3 regions of the Paenibacillus sp. sgz302191 genome follow, and region 3 is predicted to be linked to each of the others. Evidence: riboswitches for the same ligand, from Rfam matches in the RefSeq annotation. Region 3 holds a riboswitch; each other region holds the start of a gene.
What was found. A riboswitch is a leader RNA that binds a small molecule or an ion and turns the genes downstream of it on or off. The one in region 3 is predicted to bind ZMP and ZTP.
Positions count from the first base shown of each region.

Region 1: linked by a shared signal. The riboswitch ahead of rpiB (ribose 5-phosphate isomerase B) and the one ahead of AC3G2T_RS00915 (bifunctional 5,10-methylenetetrahydrofolate dehydrogenase/5,10-methenyltetrahydrofolate cyclohydrolase) in region 3 are both predicted to bind ZMP and ZTP.
Region 2: linked by a shared signal. The riboswitch ahead of AC3G2T_RS20970 (DJ-1/PfpI family protein) and the one ahead of AC3G2T_RS00915 (bifunctional 5,10-methylenetetrahydrofolate dehydrogenase/5,10-methenyltetrahydrofolate cyclohydrolase) in region 3 are both predicted to bind ZMP and ZTP.

Region 1 is NZ_JBYLHY010000032.1:46,501-50,173, reverse strand. Features, by position in the region: gene AC3G2T_RS31975 (L-threonylcarbamoyladenylate synthase) at 1-278, shown strand, start outside; gene AC3G2T_RS31970 (manganese efflux pump MntP) at 343-903, shown strand; gene AC3G2T_RS31965 (low molecular weight protein arginine phosphatase) at 931-1,536, shown strand; ZMP/ZTP riboswitch at 1,665-1,745, shown strand; gene rpiB (ribose 5-phosphate isomerase B) at 1,846-2,304, shown strand; gene AC3G2T_RS31955 (TIGR01440 family protein) at 2,323-2,928, shown strand; gene glyA (serine hydroxymethyltransferase) at 2,982-3,673, shown strand, end outside.
Region 2 is NZ_JBYLHY010000014.1:132,353-136,025, reverse strand. Features, by position in the region: gene mdcA (malonate decarboxylase subunit alpha) at 1-297, opposite strand, end outside; gene AC3G2T_RS20975 (LysR family transcriptional regulator) at 456-1,382, shown strand; ZMP/ZTP riboswitch at 1,420-1,500, shown strand; gene AC3G2T_RS20970 (DJ-1/PfpI family protein) at 1,551-2,138, shown strand; gene AC3G2T_RS20965 (MFS transporter) at 3,061-3,673, shown strand, end outside.
Region 3 is NZ_JBYLHY010000001.1:218,424-222,096, reverse strand. Features, by position in the region: gene AC3G2T_RS00920 (cyclodeaminase/cyclohydrolase family protein) at 110-733, opposite strand; gene AC3G2T_RS00915 (bifunctional 5,10-methylenetetrahydrofolate dehydrogenase/5,10-methenyltetrahydrofolate cyclohydrolase) at 720-1,589, opposite strand; ZMP/ZTP riboswitch at 1,662-1,739, opposite strand; gene AC3G2T_RS00910 (pectinesterase family protein) at 1,803-2,735, opposite strand; gene AC3G2T_RS00905 (alpha/beta hydrolase family protein) at 2,760-3,673, opposite strand, start outside.

The DNA of each region.
Region 1 (3,673 bases), on a different contig from region 3:
TTCAGCGCGATATCGATGCTGCCCGGGAGCGGGGAGAGTCGACAGGCGTCCTCACCTATGAGGAAAATGCGGGAAAGTATCGCGCCGATCTCGTAATTGCCTGCGGCAGCTTGTCTCGCCCAGAGACGGTCGCCCGGGAGCTTTACGCCGCTTTGCGGCGTTTTGACGAAGAGGGCATTGGTTATATTAATGCCGAGGCTTGTCCGGAGGACGGCATCGGCCAGGCGATTATGAATCGTCTGCGCAAAGCGGCCGGTCATCGGCTTGTTCGAGTATAGCTGGCATGATTCCCGGTTTGTCCGCATATCTTGGGAAAGAAACCGTGGACAGGGGGACTGCAGCATGCTCGCATCATCCTTTGCACTTGGGCAGCTACTTACCATCATCATTATGGCGATTGCATTAGGACTAGATGCTTTTTCCCTGGGGATAGGGATCGGTATGAGGGGCGTCCGCTTGCTCGACATTCTCAAAATCAGCGTCGTTATCGGCATTTTTCATATTATTATGCCTTTAATGGGGATGTTCATGGGGCACTACGTCAGCTCTCTTCTGGGACATGTCGCTACTGCTGCGGGGGGCTGCCTGCTGGCTTTGCTGGGGTGCCATATGATATACAGCTCGCTTCGCGGCGGGGAAGCCGTCTCTTTCGACCACCGTACTTTGTGGGGGCTTATTATTTTCGCGCTCAGCGTAAGTATAGACTCTTTCTCGGTGGGGGTATCGCTGGGAATGTTCGCTACGGATATCGTGCTGACGGTGCTTGTATTCGGCGCCTTCGGAGCGCTGATGTCGATTGGCGGCCTGCTCGTAGGCAGACGCGTCGGACACTGGGTCGGCGAGTACGGCGAGGCATTTGGCGGGTTGATTTTGCTCGCATTTGGGATCAAATTTTTGCTGTGATACAATAAAGGGGAGGAGGAGGGGATCATGTTGCGAATACTTTTTGTCTGTACGGGAAATACGTGCCGCAGTCCATTGGCCGAGGGCTTGCTGCGGGTCAAGGTGCAAAAAGAAGGGCTAGCGGCCGAGGTCCGTTCCGCCGGCGTATCCGCTGTTACGGGAGGGGCCATTTCTCACAACAGCGACGCGATTTTGAAAGAAGCGGGTTTCCGGGACAAGATCAGCTCTCTTTTTATTGGGCAGGCCGAGGTGCAGTGGGCGGATTTGATTTTGACGATGACGGTCGGCCACAAGCGTTCGGTTGTTCAGCGTTTTCCGGATGCCGTGGATAAAATTTATACGCTCAAGGAGTACGTGGAGGATAATCCGGACGTGCTGCGCGCGATGGAGGAGCGGGAACGGCTTGCAGCCGAGATTCAGCTCAAACAAGCGCTGGCTCAGACGGTTTCATCCGAAGAAAGAAGCCGGTATTTGCAGCTGGAAAGAAGCATTCCCGATTACGATATTTCCGACCCGTTCGGCGGTTCCATAGACATTTACCGGGCAACGGCCGAGGAAATCGGACAATGTCTGGATAAGCTGGTGCAAAAGCTGCGCGAGCGGCAGAACGGATCGAATTTGCTGGGCCCTTAGGACTGATTCCTAGAAAAGCGGGTTTGGAGCGGATCCGGCGGAATCGGCTTGCCTTGCCTGCGCGAACCCGCCCCGCGGATATCACCTTTACAGGCACGCCGGAATGCGATAAAATAGACGTATTGATTGAGACTCGATGTAACTGGCGACGAGTGGGGTTAACCACAATGGAGCATCGGGTTATACGGCCGGTCGCCTGGGCAAAAGAGCAACGCGCGTACTTTCGCGTGTCCTGCTCTTTTTTTCGTTTTCCGGTGGGTAATGGGCTATAATAGGAAGGACAAATGAATTTTAAAGGAGCGTTTACCGATGAAAATTGCATTGGGTGCGGATCATGCAGGGTATCGTTTGAAAGATGTCATCATTCCTTTTATCGAATCATTAGGCCACCAGGTTTTGGATCTCGGCTGCAGCTGCGCGGATTCCGTCGATTACCCGGATTATGCGCTGGAAGTATGCGAGAAAGTAGTTGCCGGGGAAGTGGATAAAGGCATCCTGATTTGCGGGACAGGCATCGGCATGTCGATTGCCGCCAACAAAGTTCCCGGAATCCGCTGCGCGCTCGTTCACGATCTGTTCTCCGCCAAAGCGACCCGCGAGCATAACGATACGAACGTATTGGCTATGGGCGAGCGCGTCATCGGGCCTGGCGTTGCCGAAGAAATCGTGAAAATTTGGCTGGAAACGGAATTTTCGCAAGGCGTTCGCCACCAGAACCGCATCGGTAAAGTTCAAAAGATCGAAGAGCGCTTCGCGCTTCATCCGTAAGCCGCGGGAGGGAATCCGATGACTGATTCCATTCTGCCTACGATTGCTGAAGCCGTTGAAGCCAATCTGCGTGAGCTGGTTCGGGCAGGGGGGTTGAAGCCCGGACAGCTACTTGTCATCGGCACCAGCACGAGCGAAATACTCGGGCATCGCATCGGCACATCCGGGACGCTGGACGCGGCGGAGCCGATCTTTCAAGCGGCCGGGCGCGTGTGCCGGGAATTCGGGCTGCACGCGGCATTTCAATGCTGCGAGCATCTGAACCGCGCGCTCGTGCTGGAGGAAGACGTGCTCGCGCTGTATCCCCGTCTGGAGCCGGTGTCCGTCATTCCGGTGCCGAAAGCCGGGGGCGCGATGGCGTCCTATGCGTACCGCCATTTTGCCCGGCCCGTAGTCGTCGAGACGATTGAGGCTCACGCCGGGATCGATATCGGCAGCACGCTCATCGGTATGCACCTTCGCCGTGTCGCGGTGCCGGTTCGTCCGCCGGTGCGGAATATCGGCCACGCCTATGTGACTATGGCTTACACGCGGCCGAAGTTGATCGGCGGCATGCGGGCTGTGTACTCGGAGGAGACAGCCGAACAGCAGTACGCTGCCGCGTCTCCGAAAGCGGATTGTTAGTTTCGCTGCGTTTGTACGTTTAAATACAAAGAAGACCAGGGAGGAAACTGAACATGTCTACTAACTTTTTAAGCAAGCAAGATCCGAAAATCGCAGAAGCGATGAACTTGGAACTGGGCCGTCAACGCGACAAAATCGAGCTTATCGCATCCGAAAACATCGTCAGCGAAGCCGTTATGGAAGCTATGGGTACGGTTCTGACGAACAAATACGCGGAAGGCTATCCGGGCAAAAGATACTACGGCGGCTGTGAATACGTCGATATCGTGGAAGATATCGCGCGCGACCGCGCCAAAGAGCTGTTTGGCGCCGAGCATGCGAACGTACAGCCTCATTCAGGCGCGCAAGCGAACATGGCCGTTTATTTGGCCGCATTGAGTCATGGAGACACTGTTCTCGGCATGAACCTGGCACATGGCGGTCATTTGACGCACGGCAGCCCGGTGAACGCTTCCGGCATTTTGTACAATTTCGTCGCTTACGGCGTCAGCGAAAAAGACGGCCGCATCGATTACGACGAAGTCCGCAAAGCGGCATTCAAGCATAAGCCACGCATGCTCGTTGCCGGCGCGAGCGCATATTCGCGCATTATCGATTTTGAAGCGCTGGCTTCCATCGCGAACGACGTAGGCGCATTGTTCTTCGTAGACATGGCGCACATCGCCGGTCTGATTGCCGCAGGCTTGCATCCGAATCCGGTGCCGCACGCCCATTTCGTAACGACTACGACGCACAAAACGCTTCG
Region 2 (3,673 bases), on a different contig from region 3:
GAAAATATCGAGGTGCTCGCGCCGCGAGATGCTGGATATGAGCATATGCAGGCCGTGGATTTTGCCGGGATCGACTTTGGCAAGCGATTCGGACAAAAAAGCGGCTTGCTTCTGATTGTTTCCTTCCAACACGACCCTGTCGCCGGGTAAAATCAGCGCTTCGAGCGCTTCCACGATGCTGCCTGTCGGCAGCAGACGCCCTTCCATCAGCCGGCTTGCCTGCCGCAGCCTCCGCGCTTTTTCGTCGCGCCGCGTCGTCCAGGAGCGCGCCGCTTGCGCATGTATCGTTTGATTCATACCGCATCCTCCTCGTTCGGGGTACTAGGAGTCCGACATCGGACAGACTCCTGTATGTGTATCCTTTTGAAAATAGTATACAGGTAGTCTATACATATCGGATAATATATAATTATGTATAAGAATTATATTCAATATCGAATAGATGAGGGGTTGCCATGGAGCTGCTGCAGCTAAAATATTTTCAAACCGTCGCCAGGCTGGAGCATATGACGAAGGCGGCGGCGGAGCTTCGCATTCCGCAGCCTGCGCTGAGCAAAATGATTTCCGCGCTGGAGAAAGATTTGGATGTCAAACTGTTCTACCGCACCGGAAAATATATTCGTTTGAACGCATATGGCAAAGCGTTCCTCCGAAAAGTGGACACCGCCATCGCGGCTTTGGAGGACGGGAAGAGGGAGATTCGGGATATGTCGGGGGAGACCGGCGGCAGCATCGAGCTTGCCGTTCTGGTCGGCTCGCACCTGCTGCCGGATTTACTCGCTTCCTTCCGGCTAAAGCATCCGCAAATCAGCTTTCACTTGCTGCAGCATGCTTCCCTCGCGGCGATGCGCTCCGATTTCGATCTGTGCCTGTCCTCTTCGCCCGTGCCCATTCAAGGCGTGGAGAGCAGAGCGCTGCTTACGGAGGAAATTTTTCTTGCGGTGCCCTGCGGCCACCGGCTGGCAAGCCGCGGAAAAATCCGGCTGAGCGAAGCGGCGGACGAGGGGTTCGTCAGCCTGCGGCCGGGCAAAAACTTGCGGGAAACGGCGGACGCGCTGTGCCGGCAGGCGGGATTTGCGCCCCGCATCATTTTCGAAAGCGACGACCCTGCGACGGTCCGCGGGTTGATTCGGGCCGGACAAGGCGTCGGCTTCATCCCTTCCGTGACCTGGGGAGGAGCGACCGGCTCGGCCGTCGAGCTGCTTCGGATCGAAGAGCCGAGATGCGAACGCACGATTTGGCTGTCGTGGTCCAAAGACAAGTATCTCACCGAAGCTGCGGCGAGATTCCGCGAATTTACAGCGGACTATTTCAGACAGATGGCGCAGAGAGAACCGGCTGGCCGGCAGGGGACGAGAGCGGATTTTGAAAATAGGTTGTAATTATCTGAAATTTCTGATATAAATAGTTCATCGAAATTTTTGGGCGTGTTACTGGCGTAAACGTGGAGTACCACGAGGGAGCACAGCTTTTATAAAGCCGTACGCCTGGGCAAAGTATTCGGTCATTGACCGGATGCTTTTTTTATTATTTTCAGGGGAGATGAGCCTATGGAGCAGGTACGGCAGGCAAGAAACGTAGCGATATTGATTTTTGAGGGGGTTGAAGTGCTGGATTTTGCGGGCCCGTTCGAAGTGTTTACAACAGGAAGCGGCAGAGGGAAAGACTTCCGGGTCTATACGGTGGCCGAACAGGAGGGACCCGTTGCCGCATCGGGCGGCTTGAGCGTTACCCCGGGGTATACGATCCGCAATTGTCCGCCTCCTGATATTTTGCTCGTACCCGGCGGCCGGGGGGCGCGAAAAGAAATGCATAACGAGACGCTTACCGATTGGATTCGCGAGGCGTCGCGTCAAGCGGAGCTTGTTTTGTCGGTGTGCACCGGGGCTTTAATTTTAGCCAAAGCGAACCTATTGGAAGGATTGAAGCTTACGACGCACCGTCTGGCAATGGACGAATTGCAGGAAGCGGCCCCGAAATCGTCGCAAATATTGGAAGATGTCCGGTATGTGGATAACGGAAAAATAATTTTGTCCGCCGGTGTATCTGCGGGGATCGATATGTCTTTGTACGTTGTAAGCAAGCTGCTTGGAGAAGAAAGACGCCGGGAAACGGCAAACATCATGGAGTGGCAGTAAACCCCCGAAAATCAGCTTGTGGATAAAGTGGCAGGTTAGAGGAACCGGAGGTGGTACAGCCGATCTTCCACAATCCGCGCCTCCCCTGCACGGGTTGTGGCGCTGAAGTGGACACGCCTCTTCTGTTCTGGTTGAGGATCTGGAGCGGGTGGCATGGCGACTCCGCAAGTAGAAAGCCTGCAAAAGTGCAGGCTTTTTCTGCAAAAGTGGTACATTTTGGAGAAAAGCCTGCGATTGTGCAGGAATTTTCGATTGAAACGGGCCTGGGCTCATGTTCGCGGCGAAAAGCCTGCACAATTGCAGGAATTTTTCGTGGACGGCGCATTCGTTGAGCAAAAACTGCACTTTTGCAGGTTTTCTTCGGGCAACGAGGCAGATTGTGCGGTCGGCGCTGACGTGTGGGTTTCTGGACAGCCTGGATAGTGCGGCAATTTCAGTAAAACCGAGTCAGAGCCCCTGTATCCGATGAAAAGCCTGACATTTGCAGAAATGTTCCTTTACCGGCACAGCACTTTCACTAATTTCCCCCTACGCTGCCAGACAAGATGACTGCCGGCTCCGGCCGTGTGCGTTTATGCCTTTTATCATCATGGGTGCCGCCCAGCAGCACGGAGGCTCTTACAGGCATATCCTGCGCAACCAGGCAGGATATGCCGCCGACTCCGGCTTTGCGCTTTTGCGCCACCCAGCAGCACGGAGGCTCTTACAGGTATATCCAGCGCAACCAGGCAGGATATGCCGCCGGCTCCGGCCTTGCGCTTTTGCGCCGCCCAGCGGCACGGAGGCTTCCCTCACCACCCGCGGGGTGGTTTTTTTATTTTGAAAACGCTAAACAAATTTTCCGCTTTATAGGCTATAATAGATGGCATGGCAACAACATATCGAAATATTCGCTCTCAAGCGGAGGAGAGACTGGCTAACGATGGCTAACAGCGTGCTTCAAAAATTAGGCTTGCACATGACCCCGGAGACGAAATACAACTTTTACTGCGATTTCGGCGCCGGCACTTTATTCAGTCTCTTTAATGTCGTTTTCAATCAGTTTTATATTCCGATTGCGATCCGGCAAGGGGCGACCAACCTGGAGGTCGGCATTTTGGCTGCAGCTCCGGCGATCGGCCTGCTGTTTTCGCCGATTTGGGCGTCGCGGATCGAGCAGTCGAGCCCCAAGCCGTTTGTCGTCCTTCCGAGTTTGATCGGGAGGCTGCTTCTGTTGTTTCCGGCTTTTTTCGGACATCCGACAGTGTATGTGGTGACCGCCATCGTCTTTCAGCTTTTAATGGGCATACAGGCGCCGGCTTACGCTGCGCTGGTGACGCGCATGTACCAGCCGGATTTGCGGGGCAGGCTGATGGGCTACGTTCGCGTCGCGATGGGGGCGCTGATGATTCCGCTCGCTTATTTTATCGGCTTCTGGACGGACAAGTCGGGGCCGAGCGGGCCGCTGATCGTTTCCGCCGTAACCGGGGTGCTGTCCATTCTTTCCCTGGCCCGGGTCAAGGAAATAGGCCCGGTCAAGAAGCGCCCGCCGCGCA
Region 3 (3,673 bases):
AGCATCGGCGATTTCCTCCTTGACCTGACATAACACAAAGAGTTACCCCCGGGCGCTTCATCCCGCTCAAGGGTAACTCTTTTCTCTGCCATACGGCCGCCTGGCTTGCCTAACTCATTCTTTCCCTTACTTTCCGCAGAGCGTTCAGCTTTAGCTGCCCGGCTTTGTCCAGCAGTTCCAGGCCCTCGGCGCGGTAAACCTGCGCAAGCCCGGTTTGCATGCTGCCCAGATTGATTTCTACCGTAATCCAGGCGGATTGAATGGCCGCTTCCAGCATAATGAGGGCAATGCCGAGGTCGGATATGACATTTTTGTTAGCCAGATGAATGATTTCGTCCAAAGCAACCATCATGTCATAGCTCCGACTCAAAAGAGCGAGCGGCACGGCGGCGGCCTGAGCGGCGGCATCCTGCACGGCAAGCGAGCGTGCTTCCTTCTCGGCGCCGGTCCCTTTGGGCAGCGCGAGTGCCGCCATGAATCCGTGAAATGCGTCCATGTCTTGTTCCAGCAGCGTTTCGAACTCGGCTATCGCCGATTTCATCCGCTCCACGGCCGCCGTCATCGATTCCCGGACCGCTTCATATTTGGGTCCTGCCGTAAGATTGGCTACCATGGACCCCATGGAAGCGCCCAAAGCCGCGGACAGCGCCGCAACGCTGCCTCCGCCCGGCACAGGCGAGCTTGAGCCCGCTTCCTCCAGAAATTGGCGAATCTTCCGGTCAAAAACTTTCATTTGCATCCCCCCGCCCGATGGACTGCAGTTCCATTGCTTTTAATAAATTTTCGAACAAAATGACGGTCGTCAGCGTGCCTACTCCGCCCGGAACCGGTGTCGCGGCTTTCACCGCTTCCCAAATGCCGGGGCTGGCGTCGCCTGCAATTCCAACCTCCGTTTCATTGATTCCCGCATCGATGACGACCAATTCGTCATGCACCATGCCCGGGGTCACCAGGCCTGCTTTGCCTGCGGCCGTAATCAAAATGTCGGCTTGAGCGATATGGCCGGATAAATTCGCGGTATAGGAATGACAGACGGTTACGGTGGCATTTTCGCGCAGCAGCTGCTGCATCAGCGGCCGCCCTACCGTTTCTCCCCGCCCGATCAGAACGACATGCGCCCCCTGAAGCCGGTATCCGTAATGTTTCAAAATGCGGATGCACGACTGGGGCGTCGCCGGGTACAACCCGCTTTCTCCCGTCATGCACGCCAATTTGTTCGCCGAAGATATGCCGTCGACATCTTTGGCCGGAGCGATAGCATCGGACAGCTTTTGCACGCGGATGTGCCCGGGAACGGGGAGCTCGAGCATGATTCCGTGCACGGCCGGGTCCCCGTTTAACCGCTCGATCTCCTCAAGAAGGCGCTGTTCGCTCACTTGCGCCTCAAATTCCATCAAATGAAAGGCAACCCCGAGTTTGGCAGCCAGCTTTTCCTTTGCTTTGGCGTAGTACGCGGAAGCCGGATCGCCCTGCACCAAAATGGCGGCTATCGCCGGTTGAACGCCCCGCTCCTTCCATTTGCCGACTTCGGCGGCGATAGAGTGCGAGATTTGATCGGCTAACGGCTTCGATTTAAGCAGCAAACCCATTTACGTTCGTTCCCCTCTCCATAATCGGATGAAAATGCAAAAAAAGTACTTGGTCGCATGCTTGCTTACCAAATACTTTGCCCAGGCGTACGGCTATAAGCCATGTGCTCCCTCGTGGTTGCCCACGTTACGCCAGTCACACATAACGATTACTGCTGCGTACAGTTTATCACATAGATTCGCGTTCCGCATAGACGGCCGGGCGAGAATGTTTCACGCCCGCCTTGCAGCGCCCTCTCCGCTCTCCGTCGGGTCCCAGCCGTCATGGCCGGCCAGAACGGTTTTGGCATCAAGCCGCAGCGCTTCCGCTTCCGTTAAAACCCTCGCCCAGCCGGCGCGGACGGCGGCATCGCGCGCACCGGGGCCCGTGCTGCCGTACTCCGTATAGCGGGCCGTGCTTTCATTGCCGGGATTGTCCCAATTGTCCCAACCCGCCGAATAGATGTGCGGCCCCATCCAGGTGTTGATAAACGCGGTATGCGCCCACGCTCTCCATGGCCTGCCGAGATAGACCGACTCCTCCTCCTGCGCTCCGGTCAGACGGCAGTTCAAAAAGACGTAGCCGAACTCCGCGCCCCGTGGCGTCGAAGCGGCCGTGATATAGCCTCCGCGCAAACTGCGGATTTCACACGATTCGAAGCATGCCGCAGCCGATCCGAAAATAAAGTCGACATGCCCTTCGATATAGCAACCGGCAAAATAATGCCGCCCCCGGCTCGTATACAAAGTGTCCTGATTGCCGAGCAGCCTGACGCTGCGGTAAACCTGACGGTCGCCGGAAGCGTACAAAGCAACGGCCTGCGCGATTTCCGGGCCATAGCCCGCGATGTTTTGCACCGTCAAATTTTCCATGCGAAAATCGTCGGCCTCCACCTTCAAAACGGCGGTGCGGAACGTTCCTATTTCTTTGCCGTCCGGCCCCGTCATCCTGGCGTAATCGCCGTAAGCGATAATCGTCCCTTCGCGGCTCTCGCCGATCAGTGCGATGTCCGGCTTATTGTCGGGAATGAGCAATTTTTCGCGATAAGTTCCATTTTTGACATAGATCGTAACAGGCTCCAGAGGAAGCACGCGGACGGCGTCTATCGCCTCCTGAATGCCGGTGAAGTCCCCGCTGCCGTCTTGCGAAACCGTGATATGTCTCATAAAAAAGGTTTGTCTCCTCTCCGCTCAGGAAAGCTGCGCCTTCAGCCAGTCGAATGATGTTCTTCCGGAAATTTCATGCTTGCCCGGGAATATGTCGGCAGCGAGCCGGTCCTCCGCTCCAAGACTGCGGTAAATCCGGGTCAGCCGCACGATGGCTTCTTCCGTCGTTCCAACCGGAAATACCCGGTCCTGATCCCCGGACTCGATAAACAAAGGCCTCGGAGCGATCAACCCGAGCAATTCCGGCTGCTCGGCAATCCGCAGGATGCCGGGAATATAGTTGTCGATGCAGTGCGGCCGATCCAAAATGCTCCCCAGGTACGTATTCGCATATCCGCAAATGACGGCGGCGCGGATGCGCTCATCCAAAGCAGCGGTCAAAGATGCGACCAGGCCGCCGCCGGAAAAACCGATGACCCCGATCCGCTCCGGATCGACTTCCCCGCGCGCGGCCAAATAGTCAAGCGCGCGCGTCGCTTCGTATGTGCGGAATCCGGCGATGGTCATCCCGCACATGAGCAGCTGCAGCGCAATCGGCAGGCAGCTGGAATCTTTGGCCGACGGATCGGCCTCCACGCCGGCCTGCAATCTCCGGTCCCCGAAGCCGATGATTTCGGGGACGAGCACGAACAGCCCCCGGCGGGCCAGCCGGACGGCGAATTTGTTGTGAATCCCGGGATCGTCAGCGAAGCTGCCGTCGGGATTCATGCCGAGCGCGGCCCGATGGCCCGGGCCGTGTCCGTGGCAGGCAAGCACCGCCGGCAGCTTGCCGCCCCCGCCTGACGGATACAGCGCATACGCCGGTATCCGCAGCCCTTCGTACGTCGAGTAAGCGAGCTTCTCGACGGTAAGTCCTTCATGCTCGAACGTGTCGAGCAATTCGGGCTCCAGCGCCGGCCTGCGCTCGGGCCAGGCCCCCAGCGCATCGGCGAGCCGGC